Regions from separate parts of the Streptomyces sp. NPDC039462 genome, predicted to be linked through region 1. Evidence: predicted binding sites of a transcription regulator. Region 1 holds the regulator's gene; the other holds the start of a gene.
What was found. Region 1 encodes HspR, which represses chaperone genes until heat shock. Its sites were predicted from a motif close to TTGAGNNNNNNNNNCTCAA; they were not measured.

Region 1 (3,407 bases):
GAGATCGTCGACGACGAGAAGCCCGGAGACGCGAAGGGTGGCGCCGCCTGATGACCGAGGAGACCCCGGGCTTCGGCGAGAACGAGAACGCCGAGAAGCCTGACGTCCCCTCCGGCGCCACCCCTGATGACGCGACGCCGAAGGCCGCCGAGCCCTCCACCGAGGAGGGTCCGGCGGCCCCGGCCGGGGACGCAGCAGCGAGCAAGACGTCCGCTCAGGACGTGAGCCTGACCGCCCAGCTGGACCAGGTCCGCACCGCGCTCGACGAGCGCACCGGCGACCTCCAGCGGCTGCAGGCCGAGTACCAGAACTACCGCCGTCGGGTGGAGCGGGACAAGGTGACGGTGAAGGAGATCGCCTCGGCGAACCTCCTCTCCGAGCTCCTCCCCACCCTCGACGACATCGGCCGCGCCCGTGAGCACGGCGAGCTGGTGGGCGGCTTCAAGTCGGTGGCCGAGTCCCTCGAGACCGTCGTCGCCAAGATGGGCCTTCAGCAGTTCGGCAAGGAGGGCGAGCCCTTCGACCCGACGATCCACGAAGCCCTGATGCACAGCTACGCACCGGACGTCACCGAGACGACCTGCGTCGCGATCCTGCAGCCGGGGTACCGGATCGGCGAGCGCACCATCCGCCCCGCGCGGGTGGCCGTCGCCGAGCCGCAGCCCGGCGCGCAGACGGTCAAGGGCGAGGAGCCCGACGGCTCCGCGAGCGCGGAGAAGGCCGACGAGAAGGAGACCGGTGGCCCGGACGAGGGCTGACGGCAACGACATGAGTGAGGAGGGACGTCGGGGATGAGCACCAAGGACTTCATCGAGAAGGACTACTACAAGGTCCTCGGCGTCCCCAAGGACGCCACCGAAGCCGAGATCAAGAAGGCGTACCGGAAGCTCGCCCGCGAGAACCACCCGGACGCCAACAAGGGCAACACCAAGGCGGAGGAGCGCTTCAAGGAGATCTCCGAGGCGAACGACGTCCTCGGGGACCCCAAGAAGCGCAAGGAGTACGACGAAGCGCGTGCTCTCTTCGGCAACGGTGGATTCCGGCAGGGCCCCGGAGCCGGCGGCGGCTCGTTCAACTTCGACCTGGGCGACCTCTTCGGAGGCGGCGGCCCGGGTGGCGGTGGAGCGGCCGGCGGCTTCGGCGGCGGTCTCGGTGACGTCTTCGGGGGCCTGTTCAACCGCGGCGGCGCGGGTGCCGGAGCCGGCACGCGTACGCAGCCGAGGCGCGGCCAGGACATCGAGTCCGAGGTCACGCTCAGTTTCACGGAGGCGGTGGACGGCGCGACCGTGCCGCTCCGCATGTCCTCCCAGGCCGCCTGCAAGGCGTGCTCCGGCACCGGCGACAAGAACGGCACGCCGCGCGTGTGCCCGACCTGCGTCGGCACGGGCCAGGTCTCGCGGGGCGGTGGCGGAGGGTTCTCCCTCACCGACCCGTGCATGGACTGCAAGGGCCGTGGGCTGATCGCCCAGGACCCCTGCGAGGTCTGCGGCGGCAGCGGCCGCGCCAAGTCGTCGCGCACCATGCAGGTGCGGATCCCGGCCGGTGTCTCGGACGGGCAGCGCATCCGCCTGCGCGGCAAGGGCGCGCCCGGTGAGCGGGGCGGCCCGGCAGGCGATCTGTACGTGGTCGTGCACGTCGACAGCCACCCCGTCTTCGGCCGCAAGGGCGACAACCTCACGGTCACGGTTCCGGTGACGTACCCGGAGGCGACGCTGGGCGGCGAGGTGAAGGTGCCCACCCTGGGTGGGCCGCCCGTCACCCTGAAGCTCCCCGCCGGCACGCCGAACGGTCGTACGATGCGGGCCCGCGGAAAGGGCGCGGTCCGCAAGGACGGCACCCGGGGCGACCTGCTCGTGACGGTGGAGGTGTCGGTCCCGACATCCCTGTCGGACTCGGCGAAGGAAGCCCTGGAGTCCTACCGCAAGGCGACTGCGGGCGACGACCCGCGGGCAGAACTGTTCCAGGCCGCGAAGGGAGCGTGACCCCATGGATAGGGTCGGCCGTCGTCATAATCCGTACCAACTCACCGACGAGACACCCGTGTACGTCATCTCGGTGGCCGCCCAGCTGAGCGGTCTGCACCCGCAGACCCTGCGGCAGTACGACCGCCTGGGTCTGGTCTCCCCGGACCGCACGGCGGGCCGCGGCCGACGCTATTCCGCCCGCGACATCGAGCTGCTCCGCACGGTGCAGCAGCTGTCGCAGGAAGAGGGCATCAACCTCGCGGGCATCAAGCGCATCATCGAGCTGGAGAACCAGGTCGCGGCGCTCCAGTCGCGGGTCGCGGAGCTCTCCGCGGCCGTGGACGGCGCCGCCGCGGCGATGCAGCAGCGCGAAGCGGCGGTGCACGCCTCGTACCGCCGCGACCTCGTCCCCTACCAGGACGTGCAGCAGGCGAGCGCGCTGGTGGTGTGGCGGCCGAAGCGGACGACCGAGCAGTAGACCTCATGGTCTGAGGACGTCTGAGTACCCTGAAGCGGGGCCGGGAGGTGGTGACCTCCCGGCCCCGCTTCGGTGTGTACGGGTGCGGGGAGTTGAGCTGACGATGGCCATGGTGGGCCTGTTCTGGATCGCCGAGGGCGATGTGTACGTGGGGGCGAAGCCGGCCGGGCTCGCTCCCGGGGTGCGGCTGACGCCGGAGGGCGTACTGGCCCTCGGCGACAAGCAGTCCGGCATGTGGCCGTGGGAGGACGTGCGCGCGCTGACCGTCGACGACGTCCCGGTGAAGTCCCTGAAGCGGCAGGTGGGCGCGGTGGTCGACCTGGCGCTCACGGTCGGCCTCGGCGGCAGCGACGAGGCTCCGACGATGACGGTGCGTCTCACGGACGCCGAGGGCGAGGAGACGGAGCTGACGGCGTACACGGCGGCGGCGGTCGGTTACTCCCGTACGGAGTACGACCTCTCGCGCGCCCTCCTCGCCCGCCTCACGGAAGGCGCGGGGACCCTCCTCACCGCCCTGACGGCGATGTCCGACTGGGGCCGCCGCCATGAGGGCGGGTCGCCGCGGGCGGCACAGCGGGTGGAGTTGTTGCGCGAGTGGGGCAGCCCCCTGGCGTGACGTGAGAGCGCCCCGGTCGGCTACGGGGGAGCAGTCGGCCGGGGCGCTCGGGGGAAGCGGGAGGGGGCCTGCCAGCTGCCCCCGCCGCTGCCCCCAGCTTGCAGGGCGGGGCGGGGTGGGCGGTAGCGCCATCTTGTTGCGGTGCAGTGAGCTGAGGAGGGAACAAGAAGGCACAAGGCACCCGGAACCGGACGAGTCATCCCCGGTCGAGGATCCCCGACCGGGCGATCAGGAAGCCGAGCTGGGCGCGGCTGTTGCTGCCGAGGGTGGCCGCCAGCTTGGCGATGTGGACGCGGGCGGTGCGGACGTTCATGCCGAGGCGCTCGGCGATCTCGGCGTCGGTGAGGCC
Region 2 (3,407 bases), on a different contig from region 1:
CGGGCCAGGGTGGGGCCGATCGTCGCGGCGTCGTCGAGGGTGGCGGGCTGCGGGGCGGGGCGGGGCGCCTCGGGGGCATTGGTCGTCGACATGCGGTCATTCTGCACTTGTTGATCTTCATGGCCGGAGCCAGGGGTTTGCTCGCGCGCGGCCGCCCCGGCGCCACCCGCGCCCGGCCGGCGCCCCGCGCCCCGAATGCACTCGGCCGCTGCCTGTCTCGCCGTCGGCTGCGGCTCGGGGGTGGCTGAGCGCGCAGTTCCCCGCGCCCCTGGGTGGGGCTTCGTGCCGTCGCCCGGTCGGCGCCCCGAGCGTCGGATGCCGTTGGCCGCTGCCTGTCTCGCCGTCGGCTGCCGCTCGGGGGTGGCTGAGCGCGCAGTTCCCCGCGCCCCTGGGTGGGACTTCGCGCCGTTGCCCGGGCGGCGCCCCGCACCCCTGGGTGGAGCTTCGTGTCGTCGTCGTGTCAGGCGGCCGCTACCGCCTCCACGATCGACGGGAACGCGTCCGTCGGCAGAATGCGCGTCAGGCGCAGTCCCGCCCGGACGAGCAGTGCTGCGAACTCGTCCTCCGTGCGCTCCTGGCCGTCCACGATCGCTGCCATCGCCACGTCCAGGGTCTTGCCGATGTGCGGTTCGTTGCCGGACGGCAGGACGCAGTCGACGATCAGGAGGCGTGCGTCCGGTGCCATCGCCGCGCGGCAGTTGCGCAGGATCCGCTCGCAGTCCGCGTCCGGCCAGTCGTGCAGGACGTGTTTGAGGACGTAGATGTCGCCGCCCTGGGGCACCTCGGCGAAGAAGTCCCCGGACTCGGCCCGCCATCTGCCGCGCAGCTCCTCGTCGCCGCCCAGGAGGTGCGTGCTCACCGCGGGCACCTGGTCGTAGAGGACACCCGTCAGGCCGGGCCGCCCGCGCAGGACCGCGCGCAGCAGTCCGCCGCGGCCGCCGCCGACGTCCACCACGGTGCCCTTCTCCGGGAAGGGGTACGTCCCGGCGATCACCGCGTCGACCGGACCCGACAGTGACGCCATGCCGCTGTCGAAGAGCTCCCGCAGCTCGGCGTCCTCGGCCAGATACGCGAAGAACGGCTTGCCGAAGACCCGTTCGAAGGACGGGCCGGCCTGGCGGACCGTCTCCTCAAGACCCGCGGAGGTCCGCCAGAACGCCTGGTCGGTCAGCATCACGACCGCCGGGTGCAGCGAGTCGGGCACGTCGGTGCGGAGTGCGTTCGCGAGCGGGGTCAGGTGGAACGCGCCCGCCCCGTCCTCACGGAAGACGCCGCGCGTGGCGAGATAGCGCAGGACGCGGCGGAGGTGCCCGGCGTGGGTGCCGGTCGGCTCGGCCAGTTGCTCGGCGGTGCGCGGCCCCGCCGCCAGATGGTCGGCCACCCGGCAGAGCGCCGCCGTGCGCAGCGCCGCCGAGAAGAGATGCCCCAGTGCGTGGTCCGCGAGCTGCCAGGTCACGTCCCGCATGCCGCCGTCACCGTTCTCGGGTGTGTCCACCTTGGATCCCCTCCGTGGGAGTCGGAGTGTCCACGGTCCCAGGGGGACGGCCGGGAGGGAACGGTACGCGGGGGACGGGCGACCGGAAACGAGCCATGGGCGGAGCCGCTTTTTGCGTGATCGCTTAGAGCGAACACGCCCCGGGGAACAACTCGGCGCTCATAACCATTGAGTCGATACAGCTCAACTTGAATGCCGAAGGGGAGATCATGGCTACTGAGTCCACCTCGTACACACCGCTCACTCTGCCTGTGCTGCCGCTCGACGACGAGGTGGTCCTGCCCGGCATGGTGGTTCCGTTCGACCTGTCCGACGCCGATGTGCGCGCCGCGGTGGAGGCCGCCCAGGCCGCGGCCCGCTCCAGTGGCGACAGCAAGCCGAAGGTGCTGCTTGTTCCGCGCATCGACGGGACGTACGCCGCGACCGGTGTCCTCGGCACCGTCGAGCAGGTCGGGCGGCTCTCCGACGGCGACCCCGGCGCCCTCATCCGCGGCCGGAGCCGCGTCCGCATCGGCGCGGGCACGACCGGTCCCGGCGCCGCCCTCTGGGTCGAGGGAGTGCAGCTCGACGACACCGTGCCCGACCCCCTGCCGGGCGCCGTCACCGAGCTCGTCAAGGAGTACAAGGCGCTCGCCACCAGCTGGCTGAAGAAGCGCGGCGCCTGGCAGGTCGTCGACCGCGTCACCCAGATCGACGACGTCTCCGCGCTCGCCGACAATTCCGGCTACTCGCCGTTCCTGACCACCCAGCAGAAGGTCGAGCTCCTGGAGACCGAGGACGCCGTCGCGCGCCTCAGGCTCGCCACCGAGCAGCTGCGCGAGCACCTCGCCGAGCAGGACGTCGCCGAGTCCATCGCCAAGGACGTACAGGAAGGCGTGGACAAGCAGCAGCGCGAGTTCCTGCTGCGCCGCCAGCTCGACGCCGTCCGCAAGGAGCTGCGCGAGCTCAACGGCGACAGCAAGGACGCGGCGGAGGAGTCCGACGACTACCGCGCCCGCGTCGAGGCCGCCGACCTCCCCGAGAAGGTCCGCGAGGCCGCCCTCAAGGAGGTCGACAAGCTGGAGCGCGCGAGCGACCAGTCGCCCGAGGGCTCCTGGATCCGCACCTGGCTGGACACCGTCCTCGAACTGCCGTGGAACGAACGCACCGAGGACGAGTACGACATCAAGGGCGCCCAGCGCGTCCTCGACGCCGAGCACGCGGGCCTGGAGGACGTGAAGGAGCGCATCACCGAGTACCTCGCGGTGCGCAAGCGCCGTGCCGACCGCGGCCTCGGAGTCGTCGGCGGGCGCCGCGGCGGCGCCGTCCTCGCCCTCGTCGGCCCGCCCGGCGTCGGCAAGACCTCGCTCGGCGAGTCCGTCGCGCACGCCATGGGCCGCAAGTTCGTGCGGGTCGCGCTCGGCGGCGTACGGGACGAGGCGGAGATCCGCGGCCACCGCCGTACGTACGTGGGGGCGCTGCCCGGACGCATCGTGCGGGCCATCAAGGAGGCCGGGTCGATGAACCCGGTGGTGCTCCTCGACGAGATCGACAAGGTCGGCTCGGACTTCCGGGGCGACCCGGCCGCCGCCCTCCTCGAAGTCCTCGACCCGGCGCAGAACCACACCTTCCGCGACCACTACCTGGAGGTCGAGCTCGACCTCAGCGACGTCGTCTTCCTCGCCACGGCGAACGTCCTCGAAGCCATCCCCGAGGCGCTGCTCGACCGCATGGAGCTCGTCCGCCTCGACGGCTACACCGAGGACGAGAAGGTCGTCATCGCCCGCGACCACCTGCTCCCGCGCCAGCTGGAGCGGGCCGGCCTGGCGGAGGACGAGGTCACCCTCGACGAGAGCGCGCTGCGCAAGCTCGCCGGTGAGTACACGCGCGAGGCGGGCGTCCGCAACCTGGAGCGCTCCGTCGCGCGGCTGCT

Region 2: the regulator HspR is predicted to act here: its motif matches at 1,664-1,682, upstream of lon (endopeptidase La).

What each region holds. Positions count from the first base shown of each region.
Region 1 covers NZ_JBVKAO010000004.1:421,982-425,388, forward strand. Annotated here, with positions in the region: gene dnaK (molecular chaperone DnaK) at 1-51, shown strand, start outside; gene grpE (nucleotide exchange factor GrpE) at 51-758, shown strand; gene dnaJ (molecular chaperone DnaJ) at 792-1,982, shown strand; gene ACZ7LU_RS24290 (heat shock protein transcriptional repressor HspR) at 1,987-2,442, shown strand; gene ACZ7LU_RS24295 (hypothetical protein) at 2,546-3,058, shown strand; gene ACZ7LU_RS24300 (helix-turn-helix transcriptional regulator) at 3,255-3,407, opposite strand, start outside.
Region 2 covers NZ_JBVKAO010000002.1:527,985-531,391, reverse strand. Annotated here, with positions in the region: gene ACZ7LU_RS13035 (GNAT family N-acetyltransferase) at 1-92, opposite strand, end outside; gene ACZ7LU_RS13030 (methyltransferase) at 461-1,465, opposite strand; gene lon (endopeptidase La) at 1,705-3,407, shown strand, end outside.